DNA from 2 places in the Siminovitchia fortis genome. Region 2 is predicted to be linked to the other one. Evidence: riboswitches for the same ligand, from Rfam matches in the RefSeq annotation. Region 2 holds a riboswitch; the other holds the start of a gene.

Region 1 (5,936 bases), on a different contig from region 2:
TAATTCCGCCGAAAGCAGCATCAAAGCCGAAAGCACTTTTAAAGATCAATGCAAGAATTGCTGGTAATTCCGTTATGTTAAAAGCAATGACAATTAAGGAAACGAGGACATAACCGATTGCCATGAAAGGAACAATTAATTGTGCAGCTTTTGCAATTCGTTTAATACCGCCAAAAATGATAAATCCCAATAATAATACGATAATGATACCTGTAATGAGTGTACTTAAACCAAATGCATTATCAAGTCCCATCGCAATAGAGTTTGCTTGGACACCTGGCATAAGCAGCGACATGGCAATTGCGGAAGCCACTGCAAAAATAACCGCGTACCACTTTTTTCCCATCCCTTTTTCAATATAATAGGCTGGCCCACCGCGGTATTGACCATCCTGCTTCACTTTGTAAATTTGCGCCAACGTAGATTCAACATAGGCTGTGCTTGCACCAAGGAAAGCAATTGCCCACATCCAAAAAATAGCTCCGGGGCCGCCAAAGGCAATTGCAGTCGCGGTGCCGGCAATATTACCGGTGCCGACTCGACCGGAAAGTGCGACAGACATTGCCTGAAAAGATGAAATTCCTGCGTCTGAACTTTTTCCTGAGAAGAGCTGACTCACCATATCTTTAATCAGCCGAAGTTGCAAAAACCGAGTCATGATTGAAAAAAGAACCCCTATTCCTAGTGACAAATAAATAATTGGAGAACTCCATAACACATCATTAAGCCATTCAACAAACAGTTCCATTCCTTCCCCCTCCTTGGATTTTGTTATTTTAAAATAATGAAAGCGTTTACCAAATTATACATTCAACCTTCGCGAATCTCAATATAATTTTTTTAAAATTTAAAAAACAAGGTGTTTATTTTGGCTAATTGCATAAAAAAACATCGGAACTGCCGGCTCTAACCAACAGTACCGATAGGGCTATTTCACATAAGTTGTAAAAATTGGGTTTCCACTATCAAATGCGCCTTGGCGTATTTGCGCCCAGATTTTATCGAGCTCCGCTCGATAAATTTCCTCTGAAAATCTGTGGCATCCGCCGAAGGCTTTAACTTTATTCAGCCGGGGTTTGCCCCCCACTGAATGGAATACCAATATGCATTCATCTCACTACTTACAGAAGTGGGAGACTTCTGCTGAATGAAGTTAATTAATCAATGACTGCAATGGTGCAGGAATACGTCCGCCGCGGCGGATGAATTTTTCCGAACTGAAGGCATTGACTCCCAATACGGGTGCACGTCCGAGCAGTCCACCGAACTCTACCATGTCCCCCTCTTTTTTGCCCGGAACAGGGATGACACGGACGGCTGTCGTCTTTTTGTTGATCATGCCAATGGCCGCTTCATCAGCTATGATTGCCGCCAGGGTTTCTGAGGAAGCATCACCTGATAGTGCAATCATATCTAACCCAACAGAGCAGACGCACGTCATGGCTTCAAGCTTGGATAAGGTTAGTGCATCATCCATGATTCCACGGATCATCCCTTCATCTTCGCTGACAGGGATGAAAGCCCCGCTCAACCCGCCAACATAAGAACTCGCCATGGCGCCTCCTTTTTTGACCGCATCATTCATCAAGGCAAGCGCAGCAATCGTTCCGTGGGTTCCAACCCGCTCCAGACCGATTTCCTCTAGAATTTCCGCCACGCTGTCATTGAGTGCATTTGTCGGTGCAAGCGATAAATCCATAATTCCGAAAGGCACATCCAGGCGGTCCGCCACGACCCGTCCGATCAATTCGCCGGCACGTGTAATTTTAAAGACGGTTTTCTTGATGACATCCGCCACCTGTCCAAGATCGGCATCAGGATGGCGCCTCAAAGCATTCAGAACAACGCCGGGCCCGCTGACCCCGACATTAAGGACAGCCTCGCCTTCGCCTGTTCCATGGAAAGCGCCCGCCATGAAAGGATTGTCTTCAACAGGGTTGCTGAAAACAACAAGCTTCGCGCAGGCAAGTCCGTTTTGGTCTTTCGTCCTTTCCGCAGCCTCTTTGATGATTTTTCCCATCAGGCCCACGGCATCCATATTGATGCCCGTCCTCGTCGTTGCCACTGAAATTGAAGAGCAGACCCGCTCTGTCACGCTCAGCGCCTCCGGAAGCGCATCAAGCAGCGTTTGATCTCCTTTCGTGATCCCCTTATGTACAAGAGCCGAATACCCTCCGATAAAATCTATGCCAAGCGTCTTAGCTGCTCTATCAAGCGTTTTGGCCAGTTCAACCGCCTGCTCTTTTGTGGCATTGCCTAAAATTTCCGCAATGGGCGTTACGGAAATACGCTTGTTGACAATCGGAATCCCGTATTCTTTTTCCACTTCTTCAGCAACGCTTTTCAAGCGGCCGGCATAACCCGTGATTTTCTCGTATACGCGCTTGTTCATTTTTTCAAAATCAGAATCTGCACAATCCGACAGGCTGATTCCCATTGTAACCGTACGTATGTCCAGGTTTTCCATCTGGACCATTCTGATTGTTTCCATCATTTCAGTCAAAGCTATATTCATGGTCAAAACCCCTTCTTATATCCGGTGCATGGATTGAAATATTTCTTCCCGTTGAATATTGATCTTCTGTCCGATCTTGTCTCCAAGTTCGTCAAATTGTTTCTGCAGAGAATCCAGGTTTTCAATTTCAGATACATCGACCACCATCATCATTGTAAAAAAGTCCTGCAAAATCGTCTGGCTTATATCAAGGACATTCACCTGATTATCGGCGAGTATATTTGTCACACTTGCAATAATGCCGACCTGATCTTTTCCCACAACACTTACTACTGCACGTCTCTTCTCCATTCGCAAGTCACCCCAAATGTATTTTTAAAAACAAAAAAAGATTGGATTTGCTCCAATCTCAAAGATAGTAGAATAACATACAAAAATGTTCGTAAGTTACTCTTCTGTCCTTTTGCCTGAGATTGTGAATCCTTCGGCGCCGCGCATTGCGGTCTCTCCAGAAGCTGCTCTTGTTATAGTGTTACCCATAACCCTCATCGCTTATTTTTAGATGCTAAGTTATTTTATCAATCAATATAAAGGATGGTCAATAAGTTTTTCCTGATTCACAAGTATTGCGGAGAAATTGTTAATTGAGACTTCCACCGTAAACGGGCAAGCAGGCTTTAACCATTGGGATTCTTAAATGGCTAATCGTTCGCAGTCCATTTCTGTTTGGACAATCTTTACTGGCTTTCCTTCAAATCCCATCCTTACCTCCGTTCCAGGCAAATTTTAATAGATTATGTCGTATTTGAGTTATTATTCGTTCCAAGATTTATGAAAATAAACCATTATTCACCATTTGTAACACAAATACTATCCCTTTGAAACATTCTTGTTACATTCGCTTGTTATACTGAGCCTACCAAGAACAAAAGGGGTACGTTATTTTGAAGAAAATTGTCATATCAGCCTTAACAGCTTTATTTCTAGTATTTGGTTTTACAGGAGCTTCCTCAGCCGCCGGCACTACATATAAAGTTCAAAAAGGCGATACATTATGGAAAATTGCTACTAAACATAAGGTATCCGTCAATCAGATCAAAAGCTGGAACGGCCTGAAAAGCGATACAATCAGGATAAACCAAGTTTTAAAGATTACTAAACCTGCGGCAAAGTCCACAGCAAAAAAGGCACCGGCCAAGAAGGCACCGGCTAAAAAGGCACCCGCCAAGAAAGCACCGGCTAAAAAGGCCGCCTATAAAACTATGAAAGTAAGAGCGACCGCATATACAGCGAAATGTAAAGGATGCAGCGGCATTACCGCTACTGGCATCAACCTGAAGAAAAATCCCAATGCAAAAGTCATTTCTGTTGATCCAAAGCAAATTCCTCTTGGATCCAAAGTCTATGTTGAAGGATACGGGATGGCAATTGCAGGAGATACTGGCGGCGCCATTAAGAAAAATAAGATCGATCTTCATATGCCAACGAAAAAGAAAGCTCTGAATTGGGGCGTAAGAACTGTAAAAATCAAAGTCTATTATTAGAACTTCCAAACCCGAATGCATTTCTGCATTCGGGTTTTTCGTTGTGCGCCCGGCATGGGCGCAGTAAGAAAAGCGCAAGCGCCCGTTTAGCGACGTACAAACTGGAGCACTCCGCAATGAGATAAAGGAAACACGGCGAGGTACGAGCCGATGTTGACTTATCGTAGTGGAGGAGTGTGAAGTTTGCTAGTCGCTGGGCGCTGGAGCTAGACAAAGAAAGGCTTCTTTTGAAAAAAATTTTCATATCAGCTTATACTTTCTTTTACTTGAACAAAAGGCCGGGACCGCAGCTTATCCTAATTTTTATATCGATTGACAACATGGATCCCGCCTGAAGCGGAAATAATGCTGCCGGTAATCAAATCTGAATCGTCATCGCATATAAAACCGATCAGCCGTGCAATATCCTCTCCCGTACCGGATCTGCCGATCGGTGTCTGCTCATCTTTTATTTGCCTGGCCATCTCAATATCCGCTTCTTTCATCTCGCCGACAATGTCTCCCGGGCAGACCATATTGGCCGTAATTCCATATTCTGCTTCTTCAAGGGCAATCGTCCTCGTCAGTGACGCGAGCCCCACTTTGGCTGCACTGAATGCGGAACGGTACATCCATCCAGGGGAATGCTCCGCATCCTGAAAACCGTATGTGATGATTCTGCCGAACTTTTGCTTCCTCATGACAGGGATGGTTAATTTTAAAAAATGGTAAACAGCATTTAAATTCCCGTCAATCATCTCATACCATTCGCTGTCTTCGTAATCCATCAGCTTTTTCCGCTCAAAAATATACGGCCCGGCATTATTGATCAAATAATCGATTCTGCCGAATCTGCTCACCGCCTGCTCAACAATGTTGGCGATATCTTCCTTTTGGGTTACATCCCCCTGTACAAATTGTAACTGCCCCTTATAAGGCTCCCATTCTTTTATGAGCTCTTTTATCCTGTCTTCATCGCTGTAATAATTCACGGTCACACTGCAGCCCCTCCGAAGGAATTCCTCGGTAACTTTACGGCCAATCCCTTTTGAGCCTGCCGTGATAATTGCATGTCTCATTTCCCTCACCTCTTCACCCTTTCACAGCATTGCGGCGATTACCGATTGATCAGAGATAAAAATTCCATCCGGGCATCCGATCTTTCTTCAAACAATCCCCTGACAGCTGTTGTTGTCGTTGATGAGTTTGACTTTTTAATCCCTCTTCCGCACATGCACATATGTTTCGCTTCAATCACCACCATGGCTCCCTGGGGCTCCAAGATTTCCTCGATTGCATCCGCAATCTCGTTTGTCAGCCTTTCCTGAACTTGGAAGCGTTTCGCATATCCTTCCACCATCCGGCCGATTTTGGATAACCCTGTAATCTTGGCGTCAGGCATATAACCGACATGGGCTACGCCAAAAAACGGCGCAAAGTGATGCTCGCACATGGAGTGGAATTCGATATTTTTAACCAAAACCAATTCTTTATGTTTTACATCGAAGGTTTTTTCCAAGTGGACAGCGGGATTTTCCTTATATCCTTCCGTATATTCCAGGAAAGCTTTTAAAACCCTGTATGGTGTTTCTTCGAGGCCTTCCCGATTCGGATCATCGCCGCAAAGCTCGATAAGGTTTCTGACACCTTCCATAAAATCTTGAGATTTATCTATTTTTTCCGCTATATCAACCGAGTCCCCCGAAAAAAGATCCGGAAGCTTTTCGGAAATTAATTTCATATCAGCAGGCATTCTTTTTGACCTCCTTTTTTACATACAGATCTATTATACATTAATAGGCTGATTTGTTCTTTTTTGAAAAATTGTCTAGCCAATTTGAAAAGCCGCTCAGAGCGGAGCGGCTTCAATTTCTTCCTTATTTCACCTTTTCTTGAAGCTAAAGAAAGCATAAAATTTTACCGAATTTTCTCTTCAAACAAAGATTACATAATGTCCA
Region 2 (5,936 bases):
TCAAAAGGAATATCGGTATTTTCCTTCAAGGCAAAGATACAGCCTGGAAGGACTCCGGCCGAACCAGCGGTAGGCGTAGCGACAATGACGCCCATCCGTGCATTCGTTTCAGAGGTGGCAAATGCATACTTCATTGCATCAACCATTAGGCTTCCTGTCATGTAATTCCCTTTTTCTTTATACTTTTGCATCAAGTACGCATCGCCGCCTGAAATGCCGCTCGGAGCAGGCGATGGATCTGCAATCCCGGATTCAACAGCTTCTTTCATTTTGAGGAGGCGTTCTTTCATCATGCCGAAAATCTCATCACTGCTTTTTCCTGTCTTCTGTCTTTCAGTCTCTATCATCAGCTCGGCAATCGTCATTTCTTTTTCTTGGCAAAGCTGAAGCAATTCCTCAATAGTATGAAAATCCATCCCTATCATCTCCGATCCTGAAGATACCTCTGTCTTATGGAGCCAATATCAATCTTGGAATTTAATAATATATCCGCCGGCTGTCCATTAATCAGGAAAATTTTCGAGACCCCTCCGCCAAGGGAAACGCCTCCAATTTCAGTTTGCTTGAACCTGTTTTCCATATTGACCAAAAGGGTGTTCGGATGTTCATAATACGGGCAGCTCTCTTCCAACTGGAAGGAAACATTCATTTTTTCCTGCTGCGCGAGTTCAAAAGCATGCCTGATTCCGGGATTATCTGTTCCAAGCCCCAGCAAGCCGCCTAGGACAGCCTTATCCGTTCCGTGGCCCTGATATGTTTCTGCAAAAGAATCGAAAAAAGTAATCTTTACAGACTCCGGGACTCCGCCAAAGAGATCGTGCCCAAACTTTCCGATCGATACAACCCCCGCTGTATGGGAGCTGGACGGCCCGACCATAATGGGTCCGATAATATCGAAGCAACTGTTAAAAACCATCTAAAACGCCTCCATATCTATCTGACCAACATTTTTTGGTAAAGAGGATGCGAATCACATAACTGCCTGATGCTTTCCTGCACTTTCCCTCTGACCGCGGGATCACCTTTGCTTTTTAAAATGTCGGCCATATTGGCAGCAATGACGTCCATGTCGCTTTCTTTCATTCCACGGGAAGTAAGGGCAGCTGTTCCAATGCGGATGCCGCTTGTGACAAACGGGCTTTCCGGGTCATACGGGATTGTATTTTTATTGACGGTCATGCCTGCTTCTTCCAATAACTGCTCTGCTTCCTTTCCAGTCAGCCCCCATGGCCTGACATCCACCAAAACCAGGTGGTTATCCGTTCCGCCGGAAACGATGGCGGCCCCCGCTTTTTTCAAAGATTCCGCAAGTTGGGATGCATTGCTCACCACTTGGGATGCATACGTTGTAAAACTCGGATCAAGAGCCTCCTTGAATGCCACAGCCTTCGCCGCAATCACATGCATGAGCGGCCCTCCTTGAATGCCGGGGAAGATGGCTTTATTGACTCCTTTGGCAATTTCTTCGTTATTGGTTAAAATAATGCCTCCCCGCGGCCCACGCAGCGTTTTATGGGTCGTACTTGTCACAACATCCGCATAAGGGACAGGAGAAGGGTGGAGCCCCGCAGCGACAAGGCCTGCGATATGTGCCATATCAACTAGAAAATAGGCACCGATTTTATCTGCAATTTCTCTGAATCTGGCAAAGCTGATGATTCTCGGATAAGCGCTTGCCCCGGCAATGATCAGCTTTGGACGCTCCTGCAGGGCGATTTTTTCCACTTCATCATAATCGATCAAATGTGTATCTTCTCTCACTCCATAGGAAACCACTTCAAACCATTTCCCCGACATGTTGACCGGGCTGCCATGTGTCAAATGGCCGCCGTGAGATAAATTCATGCCCATGATCTTATCGCCAGGTTTAAGCAATGAGAAAAAGACAGCCGTATTTGCCTGGGCTCCTGAGTGAGGCTGAACGTTCGCATATTCGGCACCGAACAGCGCTTTCAAACGATCAATGGCCAAGTTTTCCACAACATCCACATGCTCGCATCCGCCATAATAGCGTCTTCCGGGATATCCTTCGGCATATTTGTTCGTTAAAACAGAGCCCATGGCCTCCATCACATCTTCACTGACAAAGTTTTCAGAAGCGATCAGCTCAAGTGACTGATCCTGTCTTTTCCGTTCTTCCTCAATAGCTTGAAAAATCTCAATGTCCGCGTTTGCCAAACTCATTGGTATTTCCTCCTTTTTTTCCTATCCAGCCCCCTGTCTTTTAAAAAACAGCAAAAAAGGACAGGGGAAAGATAGATATTCATCTACCTTCCTCTGTCCTGTTACCTGAGAGTTTAACTTCCATAAAGAAGTATTCCCCTTGGGTGGCCTCAAAAAGGCTCTCTCCAGAGACGCGTCCAAACGCGGTGCATTTACCTGAGAGATTGGATCCCATGGTTTTTTTGGGACTTGCTCCTTCGGTGCTAAACAAATAGTTTAGTCTCTCCCGCGATTGTCATTCGCAAAATTTTCACTTTTTATAAATATAACTTATTGTTGAAAATTTGTCAAACGATTCTGATGAAGAAAAGTGGTTCTATTCCGCTTCAAAATCAGTATCGGTTTCATTGGCGACTACAAACTCCAACCAATGTGAACTTTCGTCATTCACTAAGTACTTCAGTCCATCCCGGGCAGTTTGGGAAACAGTGTCATCCCCATCGCCATCAGGATTTGTCAGATTCAGATCTTTCATTAATCCATCTATATCTTCTTTCGTCAATTCCGGATTTGAGGATTCCATTATAGCTCTGATCAAATCGAATGCAGTTTGGCGAGTAGAATCGCCTCCCTTTACTTCCAGCAGAACAGCCTTCAATTCCTCATTACCCGTTTTGGCCATTGCTGTAACTACGTAATCTTCACTGAAGTCGAATCCCGCAGTGCTAAGACCTTTATCCCGATCGCGCCAGCTATAATCACCCATCTTGAAATCGACATCACCGCCGGAAGGAGCTTTTTCATTAAACCGGGCTTTAAACTCATCCATCGTCAAACCGATTTGTTCATCTTTCAACTCAACCTTCTCCGTTTGTTCCTCTTGCCCCTCAGCTTTTTTATCTTTATTGTCATCCATCTTTTTCTCACTATTCTCCGCTGCAGCCGGCGTTTCATTTGTATCCGTATCCGACTCGTTATTACCACATGCTGCAAGGCCTAAAACTACGAACAGGCTTAGCAGTAATACTGTCATTCTACTTTTCAATCAAACCCTCTCCAATCATTACATTTTCAACCTTCCCATCATACAAAAAGAGGATTTTAATTTCAATCATGAATTCCAAGAAATCAAAAAACAAGAATTTTATACTATGTCTTATTGCTTATATCCTGTTATGGAACTTGACTCTTGTAAAAAAACCTGTCATGTCGATTCCGAAAAATAAAAAAACACAAGGCTTCCTTAAAAAACTAAGGCCCTTGTGTTTTTCTGTTTAACCCTCGAGTTCAACAATCCTGACTAGGATAACACCCTGTATCTGCTTATCAGCTCGAAATTTTCATAATCGACGGGATTCTCTTTAATAGCCGCTTAATTGATTTATTTGATTCCTGGAGCACAAGGTCTCTATCAACCGTTTTGACGGTTCCTTTTTCCATGACAATTTTTCCGTTAATAATCGTTGATTCTACATCTGCCCTTGTTGCCGAATAAACGATTCTGGAGACCGGATCAACCTCGGCTGACGGGAATGTGTGGAATTTGTTCAAATCAAGAATAGCGACATCCGCTTTCTTTCCGACTTCAAGACTGCCTATTTGATCTTCAAGCCCGACAGCCCTTGCACCGCCGATCGTCGCCATTCTGAATATCGTTTTGGCGTCCATGATGGTCGGCCCGTGAATCGGCTTTTGAATGAGGGAGGCCATCCTCATTTCATTGAACATATCGAGATTATTATTGCATGGCGCACCATCTGCGCCCAGGCTGAGATTGGCTCCCAGCTCAAGCATATCAGGCACATCTGCTATTCCTGATGCGAGCTTCAAGTTGGAGCCCGGACAATGGCTCATTTTGATGCCGCGCTCTTTGATAATCCGTTTTTCTTCATCATCCAGCCAGACGCAATGTGCAAGAATCAGCTTCTCGTTTGCAAGACCGATATGATCAAGATAAACGATGTTCCTCATTCCTCTTTGCTGTTCAACAATTTCGATTTCCTTCCGGTTTTCCGATGCATGCGTATGCACTTTTACATCGTAATGGTTGGAAAGATCACGCACCTCTGTCAACAGCTCTTCGGTACAGGAAACAACAAACCGTGGGCAAAAAGCATATTGGATCCGTCCGTTGTCATATTGATTCCATTTTTCCAGCAGGTCAACACTTTGCTGGATCGACTTTGCCGTATCTTCCAGCAAAAGATCGGGTACATCATCTCCCATATCCATCATCACTTTTCCGGCAAGGACTCGTATACCGCTTTCGGCCATAGCCTGAAAGGCAGAATCGGTATGGTTGACCGTTTCCATGTCCACAATGGTCGTTGTTCCGCTTTGGATCAATTCCCCCAAACCCAGCATAGCTGAATAATAGCTTGACTCTTCATCATGTGAAGCTTCCAGCGGCCAAATTCTTTTTTGAAGCCAATCCATCAGCTCCAGATCATCGGCCTGTCCCCGGAACAACGTTTGGCAAAGGTGAATATGCGTCTGGATAAATCCCGGGATAACGGTCTTATTCGTCGCATCAATCACCCGATCGGCCTGATTACCCAAATCCTTGCCAATACTTTTGATTTTATCATCCACAATCAGCAAATCACCTTGAATAATCTCCTCTTGGGCATTCATGGTCACGATTTGCGCATTTTTGATCAGTATGCTGGGCATGCCATCTTTCCCTCTCTCCCTTTATATATTGCTTTCCTCTTTTGAAAATTTCACTGCCAACTCCTTATAAAAGTCGATGGACCTTAAATAGGCTTGGATATCAACGTATTCATTGGGCTGATGGGCGAGGCTTTCATCGCCGGGGCCATAAATGAGCGTTGGGATCCGGCTTTCCGGATTTAATACAGCAGCATCCGTATAATAGGAGACTCCGTATAAAGAATCCTGTTTCTTCAAATCCAATGCCAGGCGGATCAACTTATCCGACTCATCCGTTAAAATAGCCGGCCGGTCCAATTGAAGATTGACCGAAAAGTCCGGGGACCCTTCTTCTTCCGAAAACAGTTCGTTCAAATTATTTTTAATTTCAGTGAGTAATTGTTCGTGGGATTGAGGAGGAACGGATCTGATATCCACAGACATGCTGCAGCGGTCAGGAATGACATTCGTTTGGACTCCCCCATTTATTTTCGTTACAGCCAAACTGCTTTCGCCAAGTGGTTCTGCAGATATTTTCCATTTTTTCTTTAATGAATCAAGCATGCCTATCACCTTATGCATCCACTCGACTGCATTGGTTCCCTTATCCGGCATGGAGCCGTGTGCCGTTTTTCCAATCGTGACAATTTCTATCCATAAGGCGCCTTTATGTCCTATGACGACTTTTTCATTGGTCGGTTCGCCGATCACCAAGCCTTCGGCATTTTCCATCGTTTCGTTTTCCAAATATGTCCGGGCTCCGCAGCTGTCCACTTCCTCACCCGCAGTTGCCAGAAAAACGATTTCTTTCGGAAGCTTTCTTCCTTCCTTAAACAATGATTCCACAGCCAGATACATGGCGGCAAGACCGCTTTTCATATCGGATGCACCGCGTCCATACAGCTTATCTCCTACTATTTCTCCGGAAAAAGGAGAGTACGTCCACGGCTGCTCCCCCGGCAACACCGTATCCATGTGCCCGCAAAAGATCAGCTTTCCATCACTTTCACCTTTTAAACGGATCTCAAAATTGCTCCTGCCCGGTTCAACCTGGGTTATTTTGTAAGGGATGCCGGCTGATTCACATCTTTCAGCCAGCATTTTTGATACTTTGTCTTCAT

What was found. Region 2 has a riboswitch for glycine ahead of glyA (serine hydroxymethyltransferase). Riboswitches for the same ligand answer to the same signal wherever they lie in the genome.
Region 1: it holds a riboswitch for glycine, as region 2 does, so the genes downstream of both, FS666_RS05480 (ACT domain-containing protein) here and glyA (serine hydroxymethyltransferase) in region 2, are expected to answer to the same signal.

What each region holds. Positions count from the first base shown of each region.
Region 1 is NZ_VEKZ01000010.1:45,182-51,117, forward strand. It holds gene FS666_RS05470 (alanine/glycine:cation symporter family protein) at 1-748, opposite strand, end outside; gene FS666_RS05475 (PFL family protein) at 1,154-2,515, opposite strand; gene FS666_RS05480 (ACT domain-containing protein) at 2,531-2,806, opposite strand; glycine riboswitch at 2,901-2,977, opposite strand; gene FS666_RS05485 (3D domain-containing protein) at 3,400-3,999, shown strand; gene FS666_RS05490 (SDR family oxidoreductase) at 4,296-5,057, opposite strand; gene folE (GTP cyclohydrolase I FolE) at 5,096-5,731, opposite strand.
Region 2 is NZ_VEKZ01000007.1:27,919-33,854, forward strand. It holds gene sdaAA (L-serine ammonia-lyase, iron-sulfur-dependent, subunit alpha) at 1-416, opposite strand, end outside; gene FS666_RS03965 (serine dehydratase beta chain) at 422-916, opposite strand; gene glyA (serine hydroxymethyltransferase) at 934-2,184, opposite strand; glycine riboswitch at 2,276-2,354, opposite strand; glycine riboswitch at 2,358-2,462, opposite strand; gene FS666_RS03975 (hypothetical protein) at 2,540-3,208, opposite strand; gene FS666_RS03980 (5'-deoxyadenosine deaminase) at 3,490-4,836, opposite strand; gene FS666_RS03985 (M20 family metallopeptidase) at 4,858-5,936, opposite strand, start outside.